Regions from separate parts of the Novosphingobium sp. BL-S-20 genome, predicted to be linked through region 1. Evidence: riboswitches for the same ligand, from Rfam matches in the RefSeq annotation. Region 1 holds a riboswitch; the other holds the start of a gene.
The links. Region 1 has a riboswitch for cobalamin ahead of ACZ1II_RS02250 (TonB-dependent receptor plug domain-containing protein). Riboswitches for the same ligand answer to the same signal wherever they lie in the genome.
Positions count from the first base shown of each region.

Region 1 (7,073 bases):
GCCGGGAGGCAAGATCGCCTATGTCACCGACGGCCCGCAGCTTTACCGAAGCCGCACCGGCAAGCTGCTGATGCTCTGGTCCAGCTACGATGCGAAAGGCTATGTCGAAGGGCTGGCCCGCTCCACCTCGGGCCGGGTCGAAGGGCCGTGGGAACAGCTCGGCACCCTCGTCGAGCGCGACAGCGGCCATGGCATGCTGTTCCGCGCTTTCGACGGGCGCCTGATGATGATCGTCCACCGCCCGTTCCGCAACGCGCGCGGCAAACTCTACGAGATGCGCGACGAGGGCGATCGCCTGACCGTTCTGCGCGAGGCCACGGAACTCGACGGCGAACGCGATCCGACCCACAGCTCCCGGACCACGGCTCCCTGATCTTCGCCTTGCGGTCTGCGCGCCCTGCGGCATAAGGCGCGCATGATCGCAGCGACCGTCACCCGCGAAACTCTGCTGGAAGCCGACGCCGACGCCCCCCGCACGCTTACCGACTGCACGCTCGACGAAGGCGACTTTTCCGGTCTCGATCTGGGCGACACGACATTCGAACGCTGTTCGCTGCGCCGCGCCCGGTTCGACGGCGCCAATCTCACCGGCGCCCGCTTCCGCCGCTGCCGTGGGCCGGAAGCGAGCTTCGTCCAGACCGACCTCAGCGATGCGGTGCTGACGGGATGCGATTTCAGCAACGCCCTGCTCCGCCGCGCCCGGCTGACTTCCGCGCGCGTCGAAGGCACCAAGCTGACCGGCGCGGACCTGACCGACGCCGGAGTGCTCGGCGCCTCGTTCGCCGAAGTCCTGTTCGCTTTCGCCCGCCTGCCCGGCCTGTCGCTGCGCAAGACGAAGCTGGTGCGGATCGACTTCTCCGATGCGGACCTCCGGAAATCCGACTTTCGCGGTGCCCTGTTCGAGGATTGCTCGCTGCGCAATGCCACGCTGGAAGGCTGCCGCTTCGAGCAGGCAGACTTGCGCGGTGCCGACCTCGGCGGCATCGAACTGCGCGATGCCTGCCTGTTTCGCGGCGCAGTGATTTCCCGCCTCCAGGCTGCCGAACTGCTTTCCCAGCTTGGCCTCGAAGTTCGCTGACAGGCGCAAGGCATCGCCCTCGCAGCGCTTCAACCGACTTGCACCGCGTCCCGCCCGGCGCTAACGAACCGCATCCGCCGCACTCGAAGGAGCGCAGCGGGCAATGATCGCGCCGGTGTTCCGAAAGGAACTTAAAAGGGAACGCGGTGAGAGGGCTTGCCCTCGAATCCGGGGCTGTCCCTGCAACTGTAAGCGGTGAGCGCGATGCACATCACGCGGCGGGCCAGACGCCCATGCCGCAGCCACTGGGCCGGACGCTAAATCCTGCGAGGCCTGGGAAGGCCGTGCATCAAGCGATGACCCGCGAGCCAGGAGACCTGCCGGCGTCCGGTCGCTCTTGCTTTGGTCCAGGGGATGGCCGGGGCACGGTGATTTCTCCGTCTGAGCGACGAACCCGCGGCAGGGGCCGCACGGTGCGCCGAACGGTCGTCCCAGTCACGGGCGCCCGGTCGCTCGGTGCGCCGGTCATTCGTTCGCGAACGGCAGTCCCCGGCCTAGAGCTCGCTTGGCGCCCGACAGGGGAATGAAATGAAGATCGCAACCGTTTCACACGCGGCGCTTGCCGCGGCGCTGGCGCTCGCCTGCACCGTGCAGGCCCATACTGCGCAGGCTCATGCCGAAGAGACTGATGATGCCGCCTCGATCGTCGTCACCGGGAAAAGCCTGGAGGAGACTCTGCCGCAGGAACTCTCCCGCTACGGCAACGACGTGGCCACCGTCAGCGAGAAGCAGATCAAGGACAGTGGCGCCGTGGACGTGACCAAGGCGCTGGAACAGGTGCCCGGCCTCTACGTGCGCGGCCGCAATGGGCCGTTCACCTATGTCGACGTCTCGCTTCAGGGATCGCGCACGCAGGACGTGCTCTGGACGATGGACGGCATCCGCCTCAACAACCGCCTCTACGGCGGCACTTCGCCCAACGATACCCTGCCCGCCAGCATGATCGAGCGGATCGAGGTGCTGCGCGGCGGCGAAAGCCTGTTCTACGGCACCCAGGCCTCGGCAGGGGTCATCAACGTGGTGACGCGCGGCTTCACCGACGATCTGAACGGCCAGGTCAATGCCTCGGCGGACAGCTGGGGCGGCACCACGCTGGACGGCTATCTGCGCGGCGCCGTGGGCGACCATCGCTTCGTGGCCTATGCCTCGCACAATCGCTCCGAGGGCTACCTGCCCTTCAGCGCCTACCAGCCGAGCCTGACCGACCGGCACCTCGGCTACGACCTCTGGTCGGCCGGTCTCAAGTACCAATACGAGATCGCTCCCGACCTCGCGCTCAATGCCCAGTACCAGCATACCGAGGCGAAGCTCGACAACCTCTCTCCCACCCGCATCCGCGAAAGCCGCAATGACCGCAACGAGGAGATCGCCAGCCTGCGGCTCGACTATACCGGCAGCGACACCGTGCAGTTCTTCCTCAAGGGCTATTTCCACGACTGGAGCACGGCCTATGTCCAGATTCGCAACTCGCTGCCCGATCATGATCCCCAGGTGATCTATCCGGCGGGCACGTTCTGGGGCTACCGCGACTGGGGCGGCAGCGCGGTGGCGAAGCTGCACCTGCATCCCGGCCTCGAATACCTGCTGGGCTACGACTTCCAGAACTTCAGCGGGCGAGACGACGTGCTGCTGATCGCCCCCACCAGCGAACAGGTCCATGCCGGGATTTTCCAGGTCCGCACTACCGACGAGATTTCGTCGAAGGGCCGCCTCGCCGCGGGCCTGCGCTACAACCGCACGGACGGCGCGAAGAAGACGATCTGGAACGTCTCGGGCCGCTACGATTTCGCCGATGCCTTCTATGTGGAGGCGAATGGCGGCACGTCGTTCGTGCTGCCCGACGCCTCGCAGCTCTACGGCAACGATCCCTGCTGCGAGACCGGCAATCCCAACCTCAAGGCCGAGCAGAGCCTCAACCTGAACCTCTCGGGCGGCGGCGTGCTGCCGCTGGGTGCTGCGCAGCTGCGCTGGAAGACGACTTACTTCAACCGCCGCATTAGCGACATGATCGATACGACTTACGACGACCCGGCCTTCCCGAACGGCACTTACGCGAACCTCGACGGCAAAGTCCGCTCGCAGGGCGCGGAACTGGAACTGGGCGCCGAGCTGCCCGGCGGCTGGAATCTCTCGGCCAGCTATACTTACGCCCGCGTGCGCGAGAAGGGCACATCGACCCAGCTCAACCGCAACCCGAAGCAATATGCCAAGGCTAGCCTTGCCTATGCTCCGGAGGACAGGCCCTTCGGCGCCAGCCTCAACCTGAACTGGATCGGCGATGTCTGGTCGACCGCTTCGGGCTTCGGCCGCCGCAACTACGGCAATTACGCGCTCGTCGATTTCGGAGCCTATCTCTACCTCGACGGCGCAGCGCGGCGGAACCGCTTCGGCGTCAATGTCGAGAACCTGTTCGACAAGGAATATGCGACGCGCGGCTATTCTTCCGCCGTGACCGACCAGGGCGCACTCGACGGCAGCAACAGCCGGTTCCTCTACTTCAACCGGGGCGTGCCGCGCACGCTGCGGATGAGCTACGGGCTGAGCTTCTGAGGCCATGACCACGCTCCAGCCTCGGGTGCCTGCGCCCCCGCCAAAGCGCTCTCGCAGCCTTTTGCCGCGCCCCGTCCTCGTGCTTCATCGCTGGCTCGGCGTCTTCGTCGGCCTGCTGATGACGATCTGGTGCCTTTCGGGCTTCGTGATGATCTACGTGGACTATCCGAGGCTGGAGCCCGCCGCGCAGTTGCAGGGGCTTGCTCCCCTGCAACTGCCGCCGGTGGAGACCTGGAGCGCGGTAACCTTGCCGTCCGACCTGCCGATCACCTCCGCCCGCGTCGAGATGCTGGCAGGCAGGCCGGTCCTGCGTGTGGTCCCCGCAAGCGCACCCGACCGTCCGATCCCGCAGATGCGCGCGATCCCCGATGCGATCGACCTCGCGACCGGGCAGCCGCTCGCCCCGCCCGGAACCGCGCAAATCCGCCGGATCGCGGCCGACTTCGCGCAGGGCCACGCCGTCGCGGGCGCGCCCGCCGTCCCCGCCGAGACCGGCATCGACCAGTGGACCGTCCAGACCTACCGGCGCAATGCCCCGCTCTACCGCGTCGATTACGACGATGCGGCGGGAACCGAGATCTACATCTCGGGCAAGTCCGGCGAAGTCGTGCAGCAGACCATCCGCTTCCAGCGCTTCTGGAACTGGCTGGGCGCGGTGCCGCACTGGCTCTACCCGACGATCCTGCGGCAGGACGGTGCCTTGTGGAACGAAGTCGTCGTCTGGACCTCGCTCGCCGGATGCTTCCTCACCGCGACCGGCATCTAGGCGGGCCTCGCCCGTCTGCGCCGCAAGCGCGACGGCAAAGTGGGATCGCCCTATCGCGGTCTCTGGTGGTGGCACCATGTCTTCGGCCTGTTCTTCGGCCTGCTGACCCTGGCCTGGGTGGCCAGCGGCCTGTTCTCGATGAACCCCTGGGGTTTCCTCGATTCCCAGGCCGGTCTTGCCGAACGCGAAAGACTGGCCGGACCGATGCACTGGGACGACGTGCGGCAGGCCCTGTCTGCCCTGAACCACCTCCCCGCCGAGACCCTGCGCATCGAGACCGCGCCGCTCGGCGGCCGGACTTTCCTGCTCGCTACGGATGCCCCCGGCGGAACGCAGCGCTTCGACATCCAAGGGCGGCCCGCCCCGCTCTCCGAACGGGAACTGCGCGCCGCGCTTTCCGGCAAGCCGCCGCTCGCGGCGCTGGAACTGATGGAGGAAGAGGACGCCTATTATTACAGCCACCGCGCCCCGGCCCCGCTGCCGGTCTGGCGGGCGAGGCTGGCCGATGCGGAGACGACGCGGCTCTACATCGATCCGGTCAGCGGACGCCTGCTACGCGCTTTCGACCGTAACGGACGCGGCTTTCGCTGGCTACAGGACGGCCTCCACAGCCTCGATTTTCCCCTGCTGCGCAAGCGCCCCTGGTGGGATTTCCTCGTCCTGCCGCTGCTGGCGGCGGTTACGCTGGTCTGCGCCACGGGAACCTGGATGGCCTGGAACAAGGCCAGCCGCGATCTGCGCAAGTTCCGGCGAAAACTGGGCCGCCGCCTGCCGCGTTGAGGGGCTGGAAAGGAGGCAAGGAAAAAGGACCGCCCGGGGGGCCGAGACGGTCCTTTCCTCGAGGACGGCACCGCTCATTTGGGGCGAAGCGGAGCCGCGAGGGCGCCCTTAGCCTTCGTGCAAATTTGCACAATAGGGGCATTCGACGACTTGGTACTGGGGCGCGGCGAAACGTCCTACCCCTCCCTCGCCCCATCTAGCGGCGGCTCTCCAGCGCCGCCGCGATCATCCGCACGAGATCGCCGATCGGCTCCTGCTCCTCACGCGCATAGAGCGAGACGACCATCGGCGGCGCCTCGCCCATGCCGGTCAGCCGCCGCACCCCGTGGCCCTGCGTGACCGCCAGCGGCAGCAGCGACACCCCCATGCCCGCGGAAACCGCCGCCAGCACGCTTTGCAGGCTGCTGCCGGAGAAGGCCACGTACCAGCGCCGCCCGACCGCTTCGAGTTCGCGGAACATCGTGTCGCGGTAGAGGCCGCCGGTCGGGAACGTCACCAGCGGCAGCGGATCGCGCGTCTCGACTTCATGCGCGGGCGCGGCGAACCAGCCCAGCGGCTCGGGAAAATTCGCGCGGCAATCGGGATCGGGCTGGTCCTCTTTGACCACGACGATATCGAACTCACCCTGCCGGTAACGCGAAGCGAGATCGCGGCTAAGTCCGGTCACGACATCCAGCCTGATCCGGCTGCTCCCCGCCGCGAACCGTGCCAGCCCCTGTGCGAGCGCGAGCGTCGCGAGGTCCTCCGGCAGGCCGATGGAGATCGCCGCCGTTCCCGCCGGATCGCGCAGCAGGCTCTGCGCTTCCTCGTCGAGCTGGAGGATACGGCGGGCATGGCCGAGCAACCGTTCGCCCAGCGGGGTCGGGCGGACCGGACGGGCGGCGCGGTCGATCAGCGGATGGCCGGACAATTCCTCCAGCCGCCCCAGCTGCTGGCTGATCGTCGATTGCGTCATGCCCAGCCGCTCGGCGGCGCGAGTGAAATGGCCGGTATCGGCAATGGCGACGAAACTGCGGAGAAGCCGGGGGTCGAGCATGATTCATTCCTATATCGAATAAATATCATGCCGACATCTAATTTGTGAATGACTCTGCATCCGGGGTAATACGGCCCTCGAAGGAGCACCGCCGATGAAGTTTCTCGCCCCGCTGATCGCCACTTTCATGGCTACCACCACGCCCGCGCTCGCCGCAGAACAGGGCGACGTGATGATCCGCCACGTCACCGTAATCGACGTCGAACATGCTCGCGCGATCAGGGAACAGGCGGTCGTCCTGCGTGGCAAGGATGTCGTGGCGGTCGGCAAGGACGGCGAGATCGCCCGCGCATGGCAGGCGCAGAATGTGGTCGAGGGCAAGGGCCGCTTCCTGATCCCCGGCCTCTGGGACATGCACGTCCACTTCGGCGGCGGCCCCGACCTGATCGAGGAGAACAAGGCCCTCCTGCCGCTCTATGTCGCTCACGGCATCACCACGATCCGCGACTGTTCGGGCGACCTGCCCGAACAGGTCCTGCAATGGCGCGGCGAAATCGCCGGCGGCACCCTGTTCGGCCCGCGCCTGCTGACATCCGGCGCGAAGATCGAGGGCATCAAGCCGGTCTGGAAGGGCACGATCGAAGTCGGCAGCCAGGCCGATGTCGATGCCGCGCTCGCCCGCCTTCAGGAGCGCGACAAGGTGGACTTCGTGAAGATCACCGACAGCACGCTCGACCCGCAGCTGTTTCTCTACGCGGTCTCGCAGGCCAAGGCGCGGGGCCTGCGGACCTCGGGGCATATCCCGATGGACCTCACCGTCGCCCAGGCAGTGGATGCCGGGATCAGCTCGATCGAGCACCTCGACTATGCCTACAAGGCGGGTGTGAAGGACGAAGCCGCGATCGCCGCCGACTTCGCTGCCA
Region 1 covers NZ_CM145493.1:489,153-496,225, reverse strand. The annotation lists gene ACZ1II_RS02260 (glycoside hydrolase family 43 protein) at 1-373, shown strand, start outside; gene ACZ1II_RS02255 (pentapeptide repeat-containing protein) at 416-1,078, shown strand; cobalamin riboswitch at 1,177-1,417, shown strand; gene ACZ1II_RS02250 (TonB-dependent receptor plug domain-containing protein) at 1,607-3,628, shown strand; gene ACZ1II_RS02245 (hypothetical protein) at 3,690-4,394, shown strand; gene ACZ1II_RS02240 (hypothetical protein) at 4,434-5,174, shown strand; gene ACZ1II_RS02235 (LysR family transcriptional regulator) at 5,371-6,210, opposite strand; gene ACZ1II_RS02230 (amidohydrolase family protein) at 6,305-7,073, shown strand, end outside.

Region 2 (7,073 bases), on a different replicon from region 1:
CAGCCCGTAGAGCCGCCCCGGCCAGCCGAGCGCGCCTTCCAGCGCCATGGCGGCAAAGGCGACCGGATCGATCATCGAAGCGCCTCATCGAGACGGGCCAGCGCATCGGCATCGGCAGGAACCCCGAACCGCACCCAACCCGGATGCTCGGCGAAGGGCCGCACGAGGATGCGCGCGGATGCCAATCGCTCGAACAGCGCCTGCCCCTCGCAGCCGGTAACGAGCCGGAACAGCGGGCATTCGCCCTCCGGCTCAAGCCCGTGGCGGCGCAACACGGCATCGAGCGCATCAGCGCGGGCGGGCAGTTCCTCCCGCGTCCGGGCAATCCATGCTTGGTCGGCATAAGCCGCCGTTCCCAGCGAGAGCGCCGCCGCGTGGACCGGCCAGCTGCCCAGCATCTGCCGCAGCAGCATCATGAGTGCGGGCGGCCCCAGCACGAAACCCAGCCGCAGCCCCGCAAGTCCGAAGAACTTCCCGAACGAACGCAGGACGATCATCCGGAACCCCGGCGCGACGGCGCGGGCGACGCTGGCTTCGGGGTGGCAGTCGGCAAAGGCTTCGTCGACGATCAGGAAGCCGCCGCTTTCGTCGATCCGCCCGGCCCATTCGATCACCGCCTCGGGCGCGCGCAGCACGCCGTCGGGGTTGTTGGGATTGGCGAGGACGAAGACTTCCTTTGCCCTCGGTTGCTCTCCGAACTGCACCGGGCGCGAGGGGAAGAACGCCTCGCGGTGGGTGCGATAGGCGGGGACCAGCGCCCTCCCCGGCAGGTCGAGCGCCTTGGCGAGCAGGCGCAGTGCGGTCTCGCTGCCCGGCACTGCGCAGCACAGGCTAGGGGCCACTCCGAAATGCCGCGCGGCCTCGGCTTCGAGGCGGGCAAGCGCATCGGGATCGGGCAAGGCGGTCCAGTCGGTGGGCTGCGTCCCCGGCCATGGTCGGGGGTTGAGGCCGGTCGACAGGTCCAGCCACTCCGCAGGCACGCCGCCATAGGCCCGCGCCGCCTCGCTCACGCGGCCGCCGTGGAAGACGAAGGCCCCGCTCATCGGATCGTCACCAGCGCCAGCAGCAGCAGGGTCTCGACGACCTCGATCCCGGCGCCGTGGCCGTCGCCCGAGATGCCGCCGATCCGGCGCCTTAACCAGTAGCCCCAAACCGGAACGGCAAGAAACAACGCCAGCAACGGCGGTGCGACGAGCAGGCCGAGGATCGCCGCCAGCACGCTCCAGAAGCCCATATGCCACCACGTCACCGCGCTGCGGAACCGGCTGCCCAACCCCTCGTGCAGCGGCGGCAGCGCCAGCGTCCAGGCCAGCGGCGCGATCCGCGCGAGCGGCGCTACGAGCAGCAAGGCCCAGACCGCTCCCGGCGCGAGGGCATGGAGCAGCACCAGCTTCGCGATCAGTTGCAGGACGATCGCCACGACCGCGAAGCTCCCGACATGCGGATCGGCCATGACCGCCGACAGCCGCGCGCGGTCCTTGTGCGCCGCGCCTGCACCATCCGCCACGTCGCCCAGCCCGTCGAGGTGCAGCGCGCCGGTCATTCCGATCCAGGCTGCCAGCCCCAGCAGCGCCGCGAGCCAAGGATCGCCGAGACGGCTTCCCAGCCACGAGGCTCCGGCCACGGCGCCGCCCACGGCCAGTCCGGCCAGCGGAAACCAGCGCATCGACTTGGCAAAGTCCTCGGCATCGGCCCGCACGGCCGGAAGCGGCAGGCGCGTCAGGAACTGGAGCGCGAGGACGAGCCGCCTCATGTCGTCTTGCCGCTGTCGAGCGTGAGAATCTGCGCGGCGGGCAGGCCCTCGCCGGGCCAGAGGCGCAGGCTGACCAGCGCACCATAGGGCAGTTCGAAGGCCCAGACTTGCCGGTGATCGAAGCCGAACAGCACCGAAAGTGCCGCACGCATGGCGCCGCCATGAGTGAGGATCAGGCTGGCGCGGTCGATCTGCGAAAGCGCCTCGCCGACGCGGGTGCAGAGCTGCGACCAGCGCTCGCCGCCGGGCGGGGCGTGGGCCTCGGGATCGTCCCAGAACCGCGCCTGCACCGCTGGATCGAGTTGCTGCGGGGCGAGGCCGTCCCATCCTCCGAAGTCGATTTCGCGCCAGCGCGGATCGAGGTCATGCCGCCGTCCGCGCAAGGCCGCGATCTGCGCGGCGGGGATGCTCGACCTTTGCAGGTCGGAGGAGACCACCCGCTCGAACGTCAGGCCCGCCGCCCGCGTCACGCAGTGGGCCACCCCGGCAGGCGTCGAAGGATCGTCGCGGTGGCCGAGCAGCAGCCCCGGCTTCACCGGCGCGCCGTGGCGCATCAAGTGGACGAGGACGCCGCTCATGCGGCCCCTGCGACCGCAGCCTCGGCGAACGTCGCCATGCCGTCATGCGCGGCCAGCGCCGAGCGCACGATCTGCGCCGCCACCGCCGCGCCCGACCCTTCGCCCAGCCGCATGCCGAGGTGCAGCAGTGGCTCCAGCCCGAAGCGTTCGAGCAGACGCACGTGCCCCGCCTCCGCCGAGCAATGCGCGGCAAGGCAGTGGCCGAGGAAGGCGGCGTTGTCCGCGAGCAGCGGCGCCAGGGCCGCGCAGGCGATGAACCCGTCGAGCAGCACCGGCACCCGCAAGTGCCGCGCCGCCAGCACCGCCCCTGCCATGGCCGCGATCTCGCGCCCGCCGAGACGGCGCAGGGTCTCGAAGGCATCGGTGCAATCGGCCCCGTGCAGCGCGAGGGCCGCCGCCAACGCCTCGGCCTTGCGCGCAAGGCCCGCATCGTCGAGGCCGGTGCCCCGCCCCACCCATTCCCCGGCATCCCCGCCGAAGATTTGCGCGGCCAGCGCGGCAGCGGGGGTCGTATTGCCGATGCCCATCTCGCCCACGAAGAACAGGTCGCTATCCGCCTTGACCGCCGCCGCCCCGGCATTGAGCGCGGTCAGACACTCCGCCTCGCTCATCGCCGGTTCGCGGGTGATGTCCCCGGTCGGGCGGTCGAGGTCGAGCGGGACGACCGCCAGCTGCGCACCGCAAGCCGCCGTCAGCGCATTGATCGCCGCGCCGCCCGCCTCGAAATTGGCGACCATCTGCACGGTGACTTCCGGCGGATAGGCACTGACCCCGCGCGCGGCGACACCGTGGTTGCCTGCGAAGATCACCGCACGAATGCGGTCGGCGCGGGGCCGCTCGCGGCCCTGCCAGCCCGCCATGAACACCGCGATCTCCTCCAGCCGCCCGAGCGAGCCGAGCGGCTTGGTGAGCACCGCCTGACGCGCACGCGCGGCGTCCAGCGAAGCACCATCGGGTTCGGGCAAGTCGGCGAGCGCGGCGGCGAAGGCGGCGCGGTTCTCGAAACGGATCATGTGCCGATGTAGCCTTCGGGCGGGGTGCGCGTGATGAAATGGCCTTTCACGCCCTGCGGCCATTCGCGGTAGGGCACCTGCCCGTGCTCGCTGGCGGCATGGCGCGAAGCATATTCGAGGATCGCACGGGCGGCTTCTTCATCCGGCGTGAAGTCGCCGAGCACATAGCCGAGCTTGCCCGGCGCCCGGATCGCCACGGTGCATTGGCGCTGGCAGGCGAAGAGACAGGGCATCTCCTGGACCGCCACGCCCTGAAGCGCGGGATCAGCCGCCTGCACCGCGCGCATGGCCTCTGCCAGCGCCGCGCCGCCGCGCTGGCCGTTCTCGTCCTCGCGCACTTCGGCGGAGTGTCGGCAGGTGTTGCACACCACCACGGAAGGGCCGGGTTCGACGGGATGCAGCATCAGAACCGGCTCCTCAGGCCCAGATAGACGGTGCGGCCAAGCGTGCCGTAGCCGCTCACGGTCTCGTATTTCTCGTCGCCCACGTTTTCGATACGTCCTTGAAGAATCAGGCCTTCCCTGACCTGCCACTGCGCGCGCAAATCCACCAGCCAGGCATCGTCCAGCGTCGCGGTGCCGGTCGCGGCGTTATAACTCTCGCCCGAATAGCGCGCGGCGATGCTGGCCCGCAGGCCCTGCGGCAGGTCCAGCCCTGCCTCGGCATTGGCCAGATGGCGCGGCACCCGTTGAAGCTGGCGGCCGTAAGTGCTGCTGCCCGAAGTGCGGTCCTCGGCCTCGATCCAGCTATAGTTGCCCTCGGCGAAGAGGATGCCCCACCGGGCCGAAGCCGTCAGTTCCAGCCCGCGCGCATGGCTGGCCTTGACGTTGGCGTAGTAACCGAAGCGCGTAGTCGTGCTGCCGGGGACGGTGCAGACGTCGGGCAGCACGCCGCTGGTCGGGCAATAGGCGAAGTCGATCAGGTTGTCGGTATCGCGCTCGAACCATGTCGCGGAAAGCCGCAGCACTTCGCCGAAGCCCTGTTCCGCGCCAAGTTCCCAGCCCCTGGCCTTCTCGGGCTTGAGGTCGCTCACGCCGTAGAGGCTGAACAGCTGGTAGAGCGACGGCGCCTTGAAGCCCTCGTCATAGCTGGCGCGCAGCACGGTGGCGCCGGCATTGGGCGTATAGACCGCACCCGCGCTGAACACCGTATTGCCGCCGAAGCGCGACTGGTGATCGTAGCGCGCGCCGCCGTTCATGGTCAGGCCCGCCAGCGGCGTCAACCGGAGTTCGCCGTAGACGCTGTCGGTATCCGCCCGTTCCGGCGTCAGCAGGTAGGGCACGGTGCTGTTGGCAGGAGAGGCAGTGGTCATCCGCTGTTCCTCGCGTTCGGCACCGAATACCGCCTGCACCGCGTCCGAGACGGTGTAGGTCCCCTGATATTCGAAGCGGCGCACGCGGCCATGGGCATCGAACGTGAGCTGGCGGAGGGACCGGGCGGGGTCGTAGTTCTCGCGGTCGGTCTCGGTCTGGAGCACGGCCACGCGGTTCGCCAGCCTGCCGTCCAGCAGCGCGAAATTGAGACCGGCATAGCCCGACCATTCCCTAGTCCGGCCATAGGCAAGCGAATCCCCTGCGATGCCGTCGAATTCGTTCTTCGAATCCGACCAGTAGCCGCGCAAGTCCAGCGAGACGCCAGGCGCGACGCGCAAGGTCAGGGTGCCGCTGGCGGAACTGCGCCGGTAGCCGTCGTCCTCGCTGCCGTTGGAGCGGGCCGAGATGCCGTCCGTGGTGAAGCGCGAGGCGGCGAGGCGCCAGTCGATCGCCTCGGATGTGCCGCCCACCCCGGCGCGGGCAGAGACGGTGTCGTGGGTCCCGGCCTCTACCGCGAAGCTGCCTTCGAGCGGCTCGACCGGGCGGCGGGTGCGCACGTTGCCGACGCCGCCGATGGCATCGCTGCCCCAGAGGATCGACTGCGGCCCGCGCAGAATCTCGATCCGCTCGGCATCGTCGACGAAGAAGTTCGCAAAACCGTAGCCGCCCGCAGTGGAGGACGCATCGGACAGGCGCATGCCGTCGATCACCATGACCGTCTGCCCGGCGTCGGCACCACGAATGCGCAGCGAGGTGGTGGTGCCGTAGCCGCCGTTGCGCGACAGGCTGATGCCCGGCGTGCGCAGGAGAATGTCGGTCAGTGCGATCGGCTGGGCGGCGACGATCTGCGCGTCGTCGAGCACGGTGACGCTGTCGGCCACGCGATCGGCGGCGACCGGAGTGCGCAGCGCGCTGACGACGATGCGGTCATGTTCCTCGGAGGCATCGGCCTCCTCGGCCTGTGCGGCCATCGGGGAGAAAGCCAGCGCGAGAGCGAGAGTGCTGGCGGCGGAAATTCGGCAGTTCACGGCATGTCCTTCAGGCGAGCATCGAACCCGGCCGGACCGACGTGCAGGCAAAGGACATGTGATCGCGGCAGGCGACGACAGGCCCTTTCGCACCGCGAGACGGCACGGCAGTGGCTGTCGCTCGGCGAGGTATGGCCCCGTTCGCCCGGCTCACCCTGTCCGGTCGAAGAACGACTGCGGCAGGCAGGTCTCCTGGCTCACGGGTCAGTGCCGGTTCAGCCGCCTTCTCGGGAGCTTGCACCCCCAATGGCGAAATGGCCGAACGGCTCGCCGCTTACAGTTGCAGGGGCAGCCCGGGCCTTGAACCCGCGTTCCCTTTTGATCCCCTCGCGGGGAACCTGTCGCAGGCGTGGCCTTATCCCGCCGGGGTGGCCCGTGCAAGTAGGGGGCAGGCCCGGTGCTTGCGCAGGCCGGCGAAGTGCCATAGTCCCACCGCCGCAAAGGGTGCCCGCCAGGGCTTAATCGGGAAGTCCGGACTGCGGGGATAGCCGCGGCGACCGGCACTGCTCCCGCAACTGTCACCGGGGATGCGCCCCGCCACCATGCCATTGGAGCCGTTCGGCTTCGAGAAGGCGGCGGAAGGCGCGAAGAGCCGGCAAGTCAGGAAACCGGCCCTTCGCCGTCGATCCTTCGCGCGGGCGGGATGTACCGGGCGAACGAGGGCCGCTTCCCGTGGGGGGAAGCCCCCTTCGCGTGACGACATGCGTGCGTTTGCGCCGAAGGGGGAATGAAGATGCGCCGCTGCCTTGCCTGCCCGTCCGGGCGATATTCATGACCGGCCCGATGGCCGGCTGCCCTGCCCTGCTCGTCACCGCGCCATCGTCGGGACAGGGCAAGACCCTCGTCACCGCCGCCCTCGCCCGCCGCCATGTCCGGGAAGGACGGCGAGTGCGGATATTCAAGTGCGGGCCGGACTTCCTCGATCCGATGGTGCACGAAGTGGCCAGCGGCGCGCCGGTCCATCAACTCGACCTGTTCATGTGCGGTGAGGACCAGTGCCGCGCCCTGCTGCACGAGGCGGCGCAGGAAGCGGACCTGATCCTGATCGAGGGAGTCATGGGCCTGTTCGACGGCACTCCCTCCTCCGCCGACCTTGCCCGGCACTTCGGCCTGCCGGTCATGGCGGTGATGGACGGGTCCTCGATGGCACAGACCTTCGGCGCGCTCGTCCACGGCCTCGCCACCTACCGGGACGACGTGACCCTGGCCGCGGTGCTCGCCAACCGCGTCGGCAGCGAGCGCCATGCCGAACTGCTGGAGCGGGGCCTGACCACCGGCAAGACGGACGGCGTGCAATGGCTCGGCGCGATGCGGCGCGAAGAGGACATGGGCCTTCCCGAACGCCACCTCGGCCTCGTGCAGGCTGGCGAAGTCGCGGATATCGAAGC
Region 2 covers NZ_CM145494.1:2,741,121-2,748,193, forward strand. The annotation lists gene cbiB (adenosylcobinamide-phosphate synthase CbiB) at 1-75, opposite strand, end outside; gene ACZ1II_RS20470 (threonine-phosphate decarboxylase) at 72-1,043, opposite strand; gene cobS (adenosylcobinamide-GDP ribazoletransferase) at 1,040-1,753, opposite strand; gene ACZ1II_RS20480 (histidine phosphatase family protein) at 1,750-2,331, opposite strand; gene cobT (nicotinate-nucleotide--dimethylbenzimidazole phosphoribosyltransferase) at 2,328-3,344, opposite strand; gene ACZ1II_RS20490 (DUF1636 domain-containing protein) at 3,341-3,748, opposite strand; gene ACZ1II_RS20495 (TonB-dependent receptor plug domain-containing protein) at 3,748-5,628, opposite strand; cobalamin riboswitch at 5,851-6,042, opposite strand; cobalamin riboswitch at 6,111-6,316, shown strand; gene ACZ1II_RS20500 (cobyrinate a,c-diamide synthase) at 6,457-7,073, shown strand, end outside.
Region 2: linked by a shared signal. The riboswitch ahead of ACZ1II_RS20495 (TonB-dependent receptor plug domain-containing protein) and the one ahead of ACZ1II_RS02250 (TonB-dependent receptor plug domain-containing protein) in region 1 are both predicted to bind cobalamin.